3 regions of the Carnobacterium inhibens subsp. inhibens DSM 13024 genome follow, and region 3 is predicted to be linked to each of the others. Evidence: predicted binding sites of a transcription regulator. Region 3 holds the regulator's gene; each other region holds the start of a gene.
The links. Region 3 encodes LexA, which represses DNA repair genes until DNA is damaged. Its sites were predicted from a motif close to CNAACANNTGTTNG; they were not measured.
Positions count from the first base shown of each region.

Region 1 (5,154 bases), on a different contig from region 3:
GTTGCATCTTGTCGAACTAAATATGGTTCTACTACCTCTACAGGAACAACATTTGGATTAATAGGATCATCGGGATTTCTTAAAGTTAAGGTGAATATTATTTTTGGAGTAGTGACTAGCCCGCTTGTCAAAGTTACAGCTTTTGAAATTTCGTAGTTATATTCTACTTCTAAATCTGAGGATAAAGTTATATACGTTGATATAAAACCATTGTTAATATTTGAAGCAAAACTATAAATTAATTTATTTGTATCAATATCTAATTCTAATTCGCTGGCAATAGATTCTCCCGATGTTAATGTAGTTAACAATGATGTAGTTATTTTAGGTTTTCCTTCTGATATAACAATACTATTTAATGAATTACTTTCCCCAATATCAGTATCTAATGAAGCTTTATATTCTAATTTATAGTATCGATCATTAACTATAATGTGGGGTTCACTATCCATTTCTACACGATAATTGGAAATTTCGCTAAATGGGAAGATACCTGCAGCTACAGTTCTCAACTCTTGTTCGATTATAGATTCATCTGTTTTTATAACCTTATTAACTCCGTTATCTCTGCCTGATTTAATGTTATTATCAATTTCAATTTTACCTTCTCCACTACCTAGACTAATAGTCGAAATTTGATCAAATGCCCAATTTTCTGGCAATGCAAAACCTAAATTACCACTAAATCCTGTTGACATGTCACTAACAAAACTAGTTACAGCATACCCTGCCTTAGATACCCTAGAGCAAGCATTACGCGTGCCATAAATACCAATTTTATAAGAACCAAGTGTTTGCATAGTCGAATAAATCGCTTGAAAATGGGGTAATATTTTACTACTAATTTCATCATCAGTTGAATCATAATCTACAGCAAAATAGATAATAGTTCCCTCTTCAAATCCATAACTTTTTGCTGCTGTGTAAGCCATCTTAGCATCTTCACTACCTTGTGTAGCATTAAAATAGGTTGCAGATCCTCCATACGTTTGATAAATAGGAAATACTGTTAATCCTGCGTTAAAAATTGTTGCAAGTTCTCCAGATTGAATTTTTTTATTCAATAGTGTTCCCTTAACATTTGTTAAATAACGGCCAACTGTTTCATATCCTGCATTAACAAGTGTTTGTGCTCTAGCCGGAGTGATTTCTGTAACACAATCTAATGCTGTTCCCTTTCTATTTGGGTCACCAGTACTAACAAGAAGAGAAGACCACGATTGTGCACCAACAATTCCATCACCCATAAGACCAGAGAAAGTTTGAAACGCACTAACTTTTTCTTTAGTACCATTTCCAAAAATACCATCAAAATCAACTTCAAAATTGTTGAAAATTAACGCTGCTTGTAACAAGTGAACAAACTGAGTCGTCCCATCTTGACTGCCTACCTGTAAAGTTGGCAAATTATTTTTTGTTGTAGGTCCAAAATTACCATTTGCTACACTATCCGATAAACCTTCTTCATATTGAATAGCATAAATTAAAGCTTGTTGCGTTCCTCTAGAGTACACTCCATCAGCTGGTTGAATATAAAAGTTTTTCCGATTAATATATCGTTTGTTTAACCATTGTTGAATTGTTCTAATTTTTTCAGTACCACCATAGTTTTCTAATGTAACATATGCATCCATTGTTAAAAGTGCCTTAAAAACTTTTGGTGTTACTTTTCCATCTTCTGATAATCCCATATTACCTTTCATTTTTGAAATTGCAGATTCAGTCTCTGGTCCAAAAGTCCCGCTAATAGACCCCGGACTATATCCCTTAGAAAATAATGCACTTTGAATAATCTTAACAATATTAGTGTTCTTATCATTCACTCCCATACTAATAGTATTGTATTGGCGTTCTAGTTCTGATAATGTCCCAGATCCAAAATTATTGGATGTAGCAGTAATTCCTAATTCTAATTGTAATGCTTTTGTTAGAGCATACATCGTTGACCATCCAGTAATTCCATCCTCATTTACTGTAGTATAACCAGATCTACCTGAATAGGTCTTATTTACCCATACTTGTGCTGCCTTAACCGCTTCATCTGCCATTACTAATTCCTCCTATTTTTTATTAATTCTATTTCTAAATTCTTTAGTTCCTGTTCTTCTAGTATTAATTGACGTTTATCATCCGTCATCTATTAATTAGGCTGAGGGTACTGTTGACAAGTTTTATTTACAATCTATTTAATTAATTAAAATAGATTGTAAATAAAAGGATAACTTGTTGACTTGTTTTCGACAGCCTGTTATGATTTAAACAAGAACAAACGTTCGTACGAGTAGTGAAAGGAGTTTAATCTTATGGAAAATATCGACCCAGCTTTTTGCTCTACAAATTCTCAAATCATTAGTGAGCTTTATGCTGTCTTATTAGCAAAAGAAACCGTAACCAAATTATATATATCAGGTCTTATTGATAAATTCAGCGCTGATTTCACTCTGTGGTCCCTTGAAGAAGAAATATCTGAGTATATTGGGATACTATATGAAAAACAGGATATGGATTCCGTCAATAAATATGGCGAGGTACTCTATTCTAAAGCAAAAACCGAGTGTGAAGTTCGATGGAAATCCGCTTTATAAAGCGGATTTCTTTTTTTAGTATTTTAAAATTACTGACTACTCTGTATTAATGGACTTCATCAGACTAATTAAGTAAAGTTATAAAAAAACTTCAAATTTTTTAGTTAAAATATCTGTAGGTTGGTTATATATTATGGTTTAAATTATTCTACAAACAAAAATGCCATTAGCTTATATGATATGAGCTAATGGCATTTTTAAATAGTTTGATATTTTATTTTGCAATGGAATTTTTTTTACTACTTAAATAACTTAAAGTTGTGTAAGTATCGGGAATATTTTCATTTGCCATCTCACGACGGTAACGCGCCCTAAGCTGTCTCTTCGTCATAATAGGATACTCCTCTCTAGTTACTTTGTCTGGATGTGTATTCTTTAAGTTTTCTAACAGTAACCAATTAGCTAGCCGTTGAATTTGATTACCTTTAGGAACTTCTCCAAATTTTATAATATACGTATCCATCAACCAATTAATAACGAAAATTCTCTCTTTAATAGTCAAAATTTCTCCTGATTTTTTTTCCATCTTCAAAATTTTAGTAATTTCATTATCTAATTGGTCTGGAGAAGTAATAACATAACTTATATTAATGGCTCTTTTATTTTCAATTAGTAAGTTCATATTGTATCTTCCTTTCTTATATTCTTCATTTGTATTTTATAAGACTCAGAAATTTTAGTTGTACTAGAATGAATTAACTGTTGTACAGCTTGCTTAGAACAATTCATTTCTTCACTCGCTTCTCTTTGATTAAGTCCTTTATAAAAAACCAAATAAAGGGCTTCATATTGTTTTGTTGTTATTATTACTTTAGAAAAAATTTCATTGAAATCTGACATAAGTATTACGGCATCCATATCTCCCTTATCTAACGCAGCCGTATGAAAGTAATGGTAATTGGCAAGAAAACTAGCCACTCCCTTCGCCGTCATAAAAGGTGTATCAAAAATAGTATTATCCTCGTTACTTCTTTTATTTAATTCTAGCATTAGTATCACTTCCCGCGTATATAGCTACTTCTCCAAAATCTTTGGTTTTAATTTTGTATACATCCGGAGATAATGTGCCTAAAATTTCATATTCTAAACCTCCAAATTTAGCCGGAGATAAAATACCAATCTCTTTTCCTCTAATGTAAGGTCCTTTGATATTATAAACTCTCCAAGTTTGAACAGATTGAGGTAAACTCAATTTATTATCTATCTTAGTTTGACTTTTGCTTTTTTCATTATCTTTAAATTCTTTATTTATTATCAATTTGTCTCCAGGATAAATAAGATCAGCTTTTAGGTTATTAATTGATTTTATTTCTGTTACAGGAATTTTATATTGATTAGAGATAGACCATAGTGTTTCGCCTTTAGTCACAGTATGCAAAGTTTCATTAGGAGTATTTATACCTTCCTCTATATCTTTTTTAAACTGGTTAATTGAAATCCCCCAACTATTTAAGTAACTATCGGGGTCTAAATGAGTTGTACCACCTAAATTATGAGTAACCCAGCTATGGGTTTTTACTCCTTTGTCTGTTACTTTAAAACCCTTATTAAGAATTTTGGGTATATTAGATTCATCTGCTAATTGCCTTATAAGCCAAATATAAGCTTTATAATCTTTTTTAAAAATCTCTAAGTCTTTCGTTCTTGCTAATTCTACTTGGGCATACGCATAGAAATTAGCTGGTTTACCAGCTCCCCATTGTTCTAGTCCAGTTGGCGCAATTTGAATGATTCTACCTCCACTTCCTACCCAATGGCTTGTAAAAGCTGCTGTATGATTAGTTGACATATGGTTCACTTCGTTTTCTAAAGAATCAAGACTAGTATTATTTTCATTTCCAGATTCATGCACGATTATTAGATTTGTATCTTTTAATTCTCTTTTAAACAATCCAGTAATGTACTGCCTTTCAATTATGAACATTTAAACTCTCCTTTCAAAAAAACAAGTAAACTTGTTTACGAAAAAACTAAAAAAATATAAAAATTACTATCTGTTTATTTTTATAAATACATCATAACAAAAACTTGTAAACTTGTAAACAAAAAAAGAAACTAGACCTCTAACAGGGCTGGTTTCTCTATCTACTAGTACATATATCTTTTTAATTACTTTTTTTCCAAACTTTTAATAATGCAATATAAGCTTCTTTTTCCTCATTGCTTAATATTTTTTCTTGATCATTTATAAGCTTTTCTAATAAATGTGCACTATCTATATTTAAAACTGAAGCTAAGGCTTTATATCTGGTACTTACATTTTCTTCTACACGTATCGCAAAAGGTCTTTTTACCATAATTATTTTTCTCCTTTATATTAATCTAATGAGCATTATTTCTTTATTCTATTATACTACGAAAAAGATAATTTGTAAACAAGTAAACAAAAGCTATTTCTTTGTTGTAACTTTAGTAATATCAAACATTCCCATAGCAGATAATCCCAACGCTGTTCCTAAAAAAAGACGCATCTTTAAAGTTTCATCTAAATAAAATATTCCAGCTAATATTCCTAATATTATTGTTACTACCGGTATAAACTTACTTGGTATATATTTTTTTATAAATT
Region 1 covers NZ_JQIV01000003.1:20,611-25,764, reverse strand. Annotated here, with positions in the region: gene BR65_RS00460 (glycoside hydrolase domain-containing protein) at 1-2,048, opposite strand, end outside; gene BR65_RS00455 (hypothetical protein) at 2,304-2,585, shown strand; gene BR65_RS00450 (hypothetical protein) at 2,800-3,207, opposite strand; gene BR65_RS00445 (DUF134 domain-containing protein) at 3,204-3,575, opposite strand; gene BR65_RS00440 (LysM peptidoglycan-binding domain-containing protein) at 3,559-4,509, opposite strand; gene BR65_RS00435 (hypothetical protein) at 4,691-4,882, opposite strand; gene BR65_RS00430 (hypothetical protein) at 4,976-5,154, opposite strand, start outside.
Region 1: BR65_RS00460 (glycoside hydrolase domain-containing protein) is a predicted target of LexA. The motif match lies at 2,263-2,276, and genes of this name have one in related genera.

Region 2 (5,154 bases), 1.2 Mb from region 3:
CTTTATACGCACTTAAAATTGCAATAATCAAAATTCCTAATATTGTTAAGAAAACGGCTGGATCCGACAAATTTCCTAACTTAATACCCTCTGAAAAATCTCCAAGTCCAGAGTTCTTAAATCCTAAGTAAACAATATAAAAACCGATAACGACCGAAATGGATGTCTTAATATTTGTCGGTATTAATCGCACGATTAAATCTCTAATACCGAACAATGACAAAACTACAAAAATCATCCCACTAATTAAGGTAATGGCCATAACATTCCCAAACGATAACGTTTCTGAACGAAGCAATCCACTGAACAAGAAGTTTGTTCCCATACCAGTCGATAAGGCAAATGGTACATTTGCGTACAGTGCCATGATTAATGTAATCAAACCAGAAATAAGTGCGGTCATAATTAAAATTGAAGCTTTAGAAATAACTAAACCATTGATATCTGTAAATGACTGCTCAGGACCGAACCCGACCATTGCACTAGGTTGAACAACTAGCACATAAGCCATTGTCATGAAAGTGGTCAAACCAGCCAGCATTTCTTTTCGTACAGTAGTATTTTTATTACTTAAATCAAAAAACTTTTGAATCATCAATAATACAACTCCTTATTCTATATACGAACAATTTTATTAATACAAGTTTAATTATACGACTTTAATACGATTATTACAATAATTTATCTAAAGAAACTAATTTCAGTAGCATTTTACAAATATAAATATCTCTAAGAACTTCCAATATATATATAAGTATTTCAATTGAGAAATTACAAAAAAGGCACCTTCCAAATAGTGGAAAGAGCCTTGAACCTTATGCTGCAACAAATAAAATACGCTCACCATCAGGAATGAGACTGTTTCCTTTTCTTCATGCTCTCGCATGATAACTGGTGCAATCTGAACCTTCTATAGTCTCATCTGCGGTAACGGGATATTTTTTATCGTTTTTTTATACCACGAGTTTTCTAAAAAAAGAACCACCCTTATTTGTCATCATCATATGACAGAAAAGGGTGGTCTATTTTGATTTAATTATTTTTCTTCTTCTACTAATTCTTTTTCAGAATCATAGCCTAGATCATCTAATGTTTCATCCAATTTATCAGCTGGAATAGTTTGATCTTCAGTTGGTTCCGCCGGCGTACCATGAACATTTCCATGCGCTGATTCTGGTTCATCGGAAGGAGCACCTTTATGTTCTATATCCGTCTTCTCCATGTGGTTCTCTTTCATGTCTTGAGCTTTTTCTACGCCCTTTTCTTTCCATTCTTTCCCTTTTTCCATGCCAGTGTCTTTTGCATCAGTGATTTTACCTTTTATATCTGTTCGTAATTCTTTCCCAGATTTAGGTGCAAACAATAATCCCGCTAACGCACCTGCTATAGGTAAAATAATTAATTTTGCTAATTCCATTCGTTTTACTTTTTTGGGTATCGCTTTAGTGACTCCCTTAACCAGTCTCTTATCTGTCTTCATCTTCGCTTTAGCTAACTGATGTGTCGATGGAAGATAATCTTTGGCCATGTCAAATGCGTCATGTGCATGATCTTTACCCATATTGATTAATTTTGATTTTTTCATTTTATTCGTGCTCCTTTCAATTTTTGTTCTTCTATTTTGCCATCTGCCTACCGTATAGATATCTCTATAAACATCATATAACACAAAAGGCATTGTCCAAAACAAAAGGCATTAAAAATAAAAGAAAATTACAATAAAACTATTCCTTCCAACTACTTCAGAAACTGCATCTTTTCCCCCTCAGTACTCTTATTTTGTAAACTGGATGGCTTTTTCTCCGATATCAAAACGATAGAACGTATGCGCTATCGGATTATTCGTTAAGTAGTGGTAAGCCTTGTCTTGGGCTTCTTGTAACGTTGAACCTTGTGCTGCAACAAATAAAATACGCCCTCCATCAGAAATAAGACTGCTTTTCTCTTTCTTCATACCCGCAGTATAAATGGTACAACCTAAATTTGCGGTAGTCATCTGTGGTAACGGAATATCTTTTATCGTATTTTCTGGGTAACCTTCAGCTGCAACAACAACACCTAGTGTATAGCGGTCCGTGTGCATTTTAATAACTGGATCTTTTTCATTTAAGATATCATCAATCACTTGTGCCAAATCAGAATCTAGCTGGTTCAAAATAACTTGGGTTTCGGGATCACCAAAACGAGCATTAAATTCGATGACCCTCAGACCATTTTTTGTCATCATCAATCCAGCGTAAATGACCCCTTTGAAAGGACGTGATTCAGCAACCATTGCATTCACAGTTGGTTTTATGACCGTCTCCAAAACTTCTTGAATCACCGCTTCAGAAACTTGCGGTACTGGAGAATAAGCGCCCATACCACCCGTATTCGGTCCTTTATCCCCATCATAGGCCCGTTTATGATCTTGGGCAACACCGGCATAATAATAGTTCGTTCCATTTACAAGAGCAAACAAAGAAAATTCTTCACCTTCGAGGTATTCTTCAATAACCACCTTGGGTTTGCCCGCTGCGTACTTCCCTTTCACTAACATCTCACTTAACGCAGTCGCAGCTTCCCTTAGAGTCATCGCAACGACTACCCCTTTTCCAGCTGCTAAACCATCTGCTTTGATGACAATTGGTACGCCATGGTTTTCCACGTATGCTAAAGCGGCATCATGATCTTCAAATATTTCATACGTTGCGGTTGGAATTGCATATTTTTCCATCAATTCTTTTGCAAATTGTTTTGAACATTCTAAGTCTGCTGCTTTTTTGCTTGGTCCAAAAACCTTTAATCCAGCACTATCGAAAGCATCTACTAATCCTTCAAATAGAGCTATTTCCGGTCCAATAAACGTCCAAGTAATTTTTTCTGATTTCGCAAAATGAATCAACGCTTGATGATCATTTACTGCAATATCAACCAATTGGATGCCATCATTTTCCATCCCAATATTCCCTTTAGCACAATAAACAGTTTCAACTAATGAGCTTTCTGTGAATTTTTTTGCGATGGCATGCTCACGGCCACCACTGCCGATAACAAGAAGTTTCATCTACGAAATCCTCCAATTTTTTTTATTGAATTAGGATATGTTTGAAAGCTAATAACTATTCTGATTTTTGGGCTAGCTGAGAAAGGTAGGATAACTACAGTAAATATCGACTTTCAGTTAATCAAACTAGCGCTTATTGTAGTTACTCAAATGAATATCAACTTTTAGTTAATCGAACTAGCGCTCGTTGTAGCTACTCGCTGCTTAATAAGATAGTTTTAAAACACTTCCTAGTTAGTTTTTGCTGTATTTTGGATTTGTTCAGTACTGTGTTGCATTCTAGTCTATTTCTTAATGTCTAAAATGACGTACATTAGTTTTTAGCATAGTCATTCCATATTTATTCGCCATTTCAATAGACTCTTTATCTTTGATACTCCCACCTGGCTGTATGATCGCCCTAATACCATGTTGTGCTGCGTATTCCACACTATCATTCATAGGAAAGAAAGCATCGCTAGCCAATACAGCATCTTCTATGGCGCTACTCGCTTCAGCCTGCTCGATCGCGATCTTAACGGCTCCAATACGGTTCATTTGACCGGCCCCAATTCCAACGCTCTGTTTGCTATTTGCCAGCACGATAGCATTGCTCTTTACGTGCTTAACTATTTTCCATGCAAAGTCCATAGCATTCATTTCATCTTCGGTTGGTTTACGGTCTGTCAGTACTTCCCAGTTAACCGCTGTATCTTCAGTACTGATATCTTGTGTTTGTTCCAATATACCGCCCAATACAGAAACAACTTCTTTGCCGCCTACTTTTGCAGTTGAGAAATCCAAGGTCATGATACGGATATTTTTTTTCTTCGATAGCGTATCTAACGCTTCTTTTGTATAACTTGGCGCAAGAACGATTTCTAAGAACATACTGTTCAGTTTTTCTGCTGTCACATTATCCAATTGGCGGTTGGCAACTACGATTCCTCCAAAGATTGAGACTGGATCCGCTGCGTAACAGCGATCAAAAGCCTCTTCAATCGTTTCAGCAATGCCCACTCCACATGGATTCATATGCTTGACAGCAACCACTGCCGGTTCATCAAATTCACGTATCATACGAATAGCAGCGTCCGCATCTTTAATGTTATTGTACGATAATTCTTTTCCATGTAATTGAATAGCATTTGCAATCGAGAAGGGTACAATCAGCGACTCTTGATAGAAATTAGCGACTTGATGTCCATTTTCACCATACCGTAGTTTTTGTTTCAAATCATAGGTCAACGTTAATTTTTCAGGTTCTTCTTCGCCAACACTAGTGGACAAATATTGCGCAATCAATGCGTCATAGCTCGCAGTGTGCCGGAAGACTTTTGCAGCTAAAGCTTGACGTGTTTTAATCGTTGTTGCTCCTTTTTCTTCCAGCTCATCGAGGACTTTACTATAATCAGCTGGATCCGTTAAAACGGTCACACTTGCATAATTCTTAGCCGCACTACGCAACATACTAGGGCCGCCAATATCAATATTTTCAATGGCTTCTTCTAAAGTAACATCCTTTTTGCTGATCGTTTCTTTAAATGGGTAAAGGTTTACCACCACAAAATCAATCGGTATGATGTTGTGTTTTTCCATTGCCGACATGTGTTCAGGTAGATCACGTCTCCCCAATAAACCACCATGAATAAGTGGATGCAAGGTTTTGACACGACCATCCATCATTTCTGGAAATCCAGTCACGTCTTCGACAGAAACGGTCGGGACACCTGCATCTTCTAATGCCTTTTTGGTTCCACCAGTTGAAATAATTTCGATGCCTTTTGCCACTAATGCTTGTGCGAATGGTACAATACCTGCCTTATCTGAAACGCTAATCAATGCTCTTGTCACTCTACGCCACTCCTCAATTTTTATTCACTCTTTTTAATGGTTTTATTTTTAATCACTTTTTGAATGACCTGCGGAAAAAGACGGTGCTCTACTTGATGTATTCTGGTCTCCAGAGAGTCTAGTGTATCTTCAGGTAAAATAGCCACCTTCTCTTGTGCGATAATTGGTCCAGTGTCTACCCCTGCATCAACAACGTGCACCGTCACACCAGTTTCCTTTTCGTTTGCTTCAAATGCGTCTTGAATGCTGCTTTTACCAGGATAATATGGCAATAA
Region 2 covers NZ_JQIV01000006.1:1,540,713-1,545,866, forward strand. Annotated here, with positions in the region: gene BR65_RS08500 (NCS2 family permease) at 1-595, opposite strand, end outside; gene BR65_RS08505 (YtxH domain-containing protein) at 1,037-1,585, opposite strand; gene purD (phosphoribosylamine--glycine ligase) at 1,775-3,046, opposite strand; gene purH (bifunctional phosphoribosylaminoimidazolecarboxamide formyltransferase/IMP cyclohydrolase) at 3,338-4,879, opposite strand; gene purN (phosphoribosylglycinamide formyltransferase) at 4,900-5,154, opposite strand, start outside.
Region 2: purD (phosphoribosylamine--glycine ligase) is a predicted target of LexA. The motif match lies at 3,220-3,233, and genes of this name have one in related genera.

Region 3 (5,154 bases):
AAATATAACGAAATAAATAACTCGCTGTCGCAGCTGCAATTAAAAAACTTAACCACTTTATTAATGTGGCAGAAGTTAGCGTACCTTCACTAACTTCATCTACAATAATTCCAATTATTCTAGGAGGTACTAGTTGTATTAATGCTACAAAGAACAGAAATACTATCCCTGTAATATATGCTTTCTTTTCTTGTTTGAAAAACCAACCCAACTTTTTATAGATTCCCATCGTTTTCCTCCTTTTCTTAAATCCCCCATTATGTTATTAACTAAAAAACGCGAACAGATATCACTATCTGTTCGCATTCATCTATCATAAGCTATGACGCATACTTATTTTTTTTTACTTGTTTTTGTTGTTTTTGTTGTTTGTGTTTTCATGGACGACATCATTTGTTTAATTTTCTTTTCTGATGGTTTTTGTCCCATTTGCATCATTAACATACGCAACATATTTTCATCAACTGGCGGATTTTTTTTGAAATAATCCATCATGTACTTTCTAGCAAGAAAGAAACCAGCGACTGCTCCACCAACTAAAGCTAAAATAATTAAAAAGATAGCAAGACCTAAATTCATTTTGATTCACTCCTTTCAAACCTCTCAAGTCTTAATTGTACTAAACTCTAGACAAAAAATAAACTAAAATTCTATTTCTTAAGCTAAAAAAAAGATCTTTACTAAATAATAGCAAAAAGAAAGCCATGTAAGTGATAGAAATCAACTTACATGGCTGAATTTTATAAGTTGTTATATGTTTTTACAACATTTTCTACTGTAAAGCCATAATTTTCAATAACCGTTGCTCCTGGCGCACTAGCACCATATTTGTCGATACCGATTGTAGCACCATCTAAACCAACATAACGTTCCCATCCAAAAGTAGCACCCATTTCAATAGATACGCGTTTGCGGACATCTTTAGGTAATACACTTTCTTTGTAGGCTGCATCTTGTTTGTCGAACAAATCAAAACTTGGAACAGAAACGACTGAAACATCGTGTCCATTTTCTTTCAAATCTTTTTGAGCTTCAATAGCTAAAGCAACTTCAGAACCAGATGCTAACAGAATTCCTTCAGGTTTTTCACCTTCTTGAGCTGAAATAACGTAAGCTCCTTTAGCAACGTTTGTACGAGCGCCTTCTTTTGTACCTGGCAAAACTGGTAAGTTTTGACGTGATAAAACTAACATTGTAGGATGATCTGTTGAAGTCAATGCTAATTCCCAAGCAGCCGAAACTTCATTCCCATCTGCAGGACGGATCAATGATAAGTTAGGCATGCCACGTAAACTAGATAATTGTTCAACTGGTTCGTGAGTTGGACCATCTTCTCCAACCGCAACAGAATCATGCGTGAACACATACGTTACTGGAAGTTTAGAAATAGCAGCTAAACGAACTGCAGCACGTAAGTAATCAGTAAAGACGAAGAAAGTACCACCATATACTCTAGAACCGCCATGCAAGGCAATCCCGTTCATAGCAGCTGTCATCCCAAATTCACGAACTCCAAACCATATATTTCTTCCCTCATATTGACCAGCTTGGAAATCTTTTACATCTGAGATCATTGTGTTATTAGATGAAGACAAGTCAGCAGAACCGCCCCAGAAATAAGGAACTTTTTTTGCAATAGCATTTAGAGCTTGACTACCTGTAACACGAGAAGCTAATGCGTTATCTTCAACATCATAAGTTGGCAATTCTGCATCCCAATCTGCTGGTAATTCATTGCTTAATGACATTTCAAGTTGTTCAGCTAATTCTGGATACTCAGCACGGTAAGCTTCAAATGCTGCTTTCCACTCTTCTTCAGCTTTAGCGCCTTTATCTACCATTGTTTCTTTGAACCGATCAGCTACTTCAGTAGGGACAAAGAAGTCTTCGCCTTCCCATCCGTAAGCTTTTTTAGCTGCTTCGATTCCTTCTGCCCCAAGTGGTGCACCATGGACTTTATGTGTTCCTGCATTAGGAGCACCAAATCCGATAACAGTTTTCACTTCAATTAGAGAAGGTTTTTTTGTTTCAGATTTTGCAGTTTCAATTGCTGCATTAATTTCATTTAAGTCATTTCCATCTTTTACAAGAATATGTTGCCATCCGTAAGCTTCAAAACGTTTGCCAACATTTTCAGTAAATGCTTTAGATGTAGGACCATCTAATGAAATATCATTTGAATCATAAAGAACAACTAATTTTCCAAGTTCCAAGTGAGCAGCTAAACTTGCAGCTTCAGCTGAAACACCTTCCATTAAGTCGCCATCCCCACATAGAGCATACGTATGATGATCAATAATTGTATGTTTTTCTTTATTGTAAACAGCCGCTAAATGAGCTTCTGCCATAGCCATACCTACACCGTTTGCAATCCCTTGTCCTAAAGGACCAGTAGTTGCTTCTACTCCATCAGTATGGTTAACTTCTGGATGTCCTGGTGTTTTACTATCCCATTGACGGAATTGTTTTAAATCGTCGATTTTAACGTCATATCCAGCTAAATGCAACAAGCTGTATAATAACATTGAACCGTGTCCAGCTGATAAGACAAAACGGTCACGGTCAAACCATTTTGAGTTTTTTGGATTTACTTTTAATTGTTTAGTCCACAATGCGTAAGCCATTGGAGCAGCCCCCATAGGTAAACCTGGGTGTCCAGAGTTGGCTTTTTGTATACCATCCATACTTAGTGTTCTAATTGTATTTACTGCTAACTGGTCTGTGTTATCAAACAAAAAAATCATCCTTTCAATTTTAACTCTCTAATAGGTACTCTATTAGTTTACTATTATTTCACTTCAAGTGCAACGCTTTCACGATCGTAATGTTACTAAATGGGAGAATCTTACATTTATCACATCCATGCACAATCGAGCTGTTATCTGCCATGAAGACCTTTGTCTTTTTGAATATCTTTCAATTTATCAGGTGTAACATCGTTGCCTTTTTCATCTACTACCTTTACACCTTCAATTGTGTTTCTCATGCCGCCTCTAAATGCTTGGATATAGGCATCTCTTAATTTTTTTTGTTCCACTTGTTCTTGAAGTGTCAATCCCTTGCTTTTTGATTTTTTTGCTAAAACATTAATTCTGTCTATTTGTTCTTTAGGTAACATCTAATCACTCCACCATTATTTTTATTTCTTGTTCAACTATAACAAACTTTTTTGAAAAAAACACCTTTTAATGCTGTTCATCTACGAACGTTTGTTTGATTTGTTGTGTCGTATATGGTAATCTTAATGTGATAAAAATATAAGAAATGAGGTGTTTATATATATGAGTAAAAATCCTGAATCTAGGCAAGTTGAAGTTCTTCAATATATATATGATCAAGTTAAATTAAAAGGTTATCCACCAACAGTGCGAGAAATCGGAACGGCTGTTTCTTTATCATCTACATCAACAGTCCATGGCCATCTTTCTCGTTTAGAAAAAAATGGTTTTATCCAACGTGATCCAAGTAAACCAAGAGCAATCGAAATGACAACACTAGGATTATCAAAATTGGGAATTGCTTTAGATAAAATTCCACTATTAGGAACCGTTACGGCTGGTGAGCCTATCTTAGCAGTAGAAGAAGCTACAGATTATTTTCCGCTTCCTCCTAATTTAAAATTCGAAAATGATTCTCTCTTTATGTTAACGATACGTGGAGAAAGCATGATCAATGCAGGTATTTTTGACGGTGACGATGTGATTATTCGCAAACAAGGAACAGCGAATAATGGTGATATCGTTATTGCCATGACGGTAGATGATGAAGCTACTTGCAAAAGGTTCTACAAAGAAGAAGACCATTATCGATTACAACCTGAAAATGATACTATGAGCCCTATTCTATTAAATGAAGTAACTATTTTGGGTAAAGTTGTCGGTTTATACCGCAGTCATATTCAATAAAAGTAAAAAAATAACTTGGAACAGCTCCAAGTTATTTTTTTACTTTTTAATTTAATAAATTCTTTACAGGAGCAAATGTTTTGCGGTGAATTGGGCAGACCCCATATTTTTCTAAACCTTCTAAATGAACTTTCGTTCCATAACCTGCATTTTTAGAAAAACCATAACCTGGATACAAATCATCATAATCACTCATCATTCTATCTCTCGTTACTTTAGCAATAATACTGGCTGCCGCGATAGATAAACTTTTCGCATCTCCTTTGATAAAACTTTCTTGAGGGATACTAACCGGTAAATGCATCGCATCAATGACTAATTGTTCTGGTTGTTGAGATAATTGTTGAATGGCTTCGATCATTGCTAATTTTGTCGCTTGATAAATATTAACTTCATCAATAACTTGATGATCTTTTACACCGATACCAATTGCTATTGCAGATTCTTGGATCTGATCAAATAAAAAATCTCTTTTCTCACTAGATAACTGTTTAGAATCATTGATTCCCAAGACATTAAAATCTTCTGGTAAAATAACAGCAGCAGCAACGACCGGTCCAGCTAAAGGCCCTCTTCCAACTTCATCAATCCCAGCAATATACTGAGTTCCTTTTTCCCAAAAGAATCGCTCGATTTGGAGCATTTCTTGCTGCTTATCAAGAATCATTTGTTGCTTCTTCAAACGGTTTTCCCAAGATTTATATGCCGTTAAAGCCCCTTTACGAGAATCATTTTTTATCAAAACTAAACGTTCATCCCCAGGATCAATTATGGTAGCTAACAATTCTTTAATAGCGGTAATTGTCATTGGCTTTTCCACTTTTAATTCTCCTGTCCTTCTGGTAAAGAAACAGGAGCTATATCTAGTGTGTATTTCCCCATTTTACCACTTCTTATATCATGAATGATCAATTCAGATGCACGAGTATAATCATCTCTAAACCCTTTACGCTCGCCGATCAACATAAGTAATTCAGGCGTTTCAAGATTCAATTCTTCTTCCGTTAATTGATACCGTTTAGCAATTGCTTTAGGGTTGCGAGTCTTCATTACTTCTAATCCATACATCGCAATATCATCTAACTGTAAAATAGTATCCTTAATTGCACCTGTCAAAGCTAATTTTTTACCAACATCAGGATCTTCAAATTTTGGCCAAAGTATGCCCGGAGTATCTAATAACTCCAGTTCTTTCCCTAATTTCAACCATTGTTGAGCTTTCGTAACACCAGGCTTATTACCTGTCATT
Region 3 covers NZ_JQIV01000006.1:296,751-301,904, reverse strand. Annotated here, with positions in the region: gene BR65_RS02645 (ABC transporter ATP-binding protein) at 1-229, opposite strand, end outside; gene BR65_RS02640 (YneF family protein) at 334-579, opposite strand; gene tkt (transketolase) at 741-2,744, opposite strand; gene BR65_RS02630 (DUF896 family protein) at 2,879-3,118, opposite strand; gene lexA (transcriptional repressor LexA) at 3,282-3,905, shown strand; gene BR65_RS02620 (ribonuclease HII) at 3,952-4,713, opposite strand; gene ylqF (ribosome biogenesis GTPase YlqF) at 4,728-5,154, opposite strand, start outside.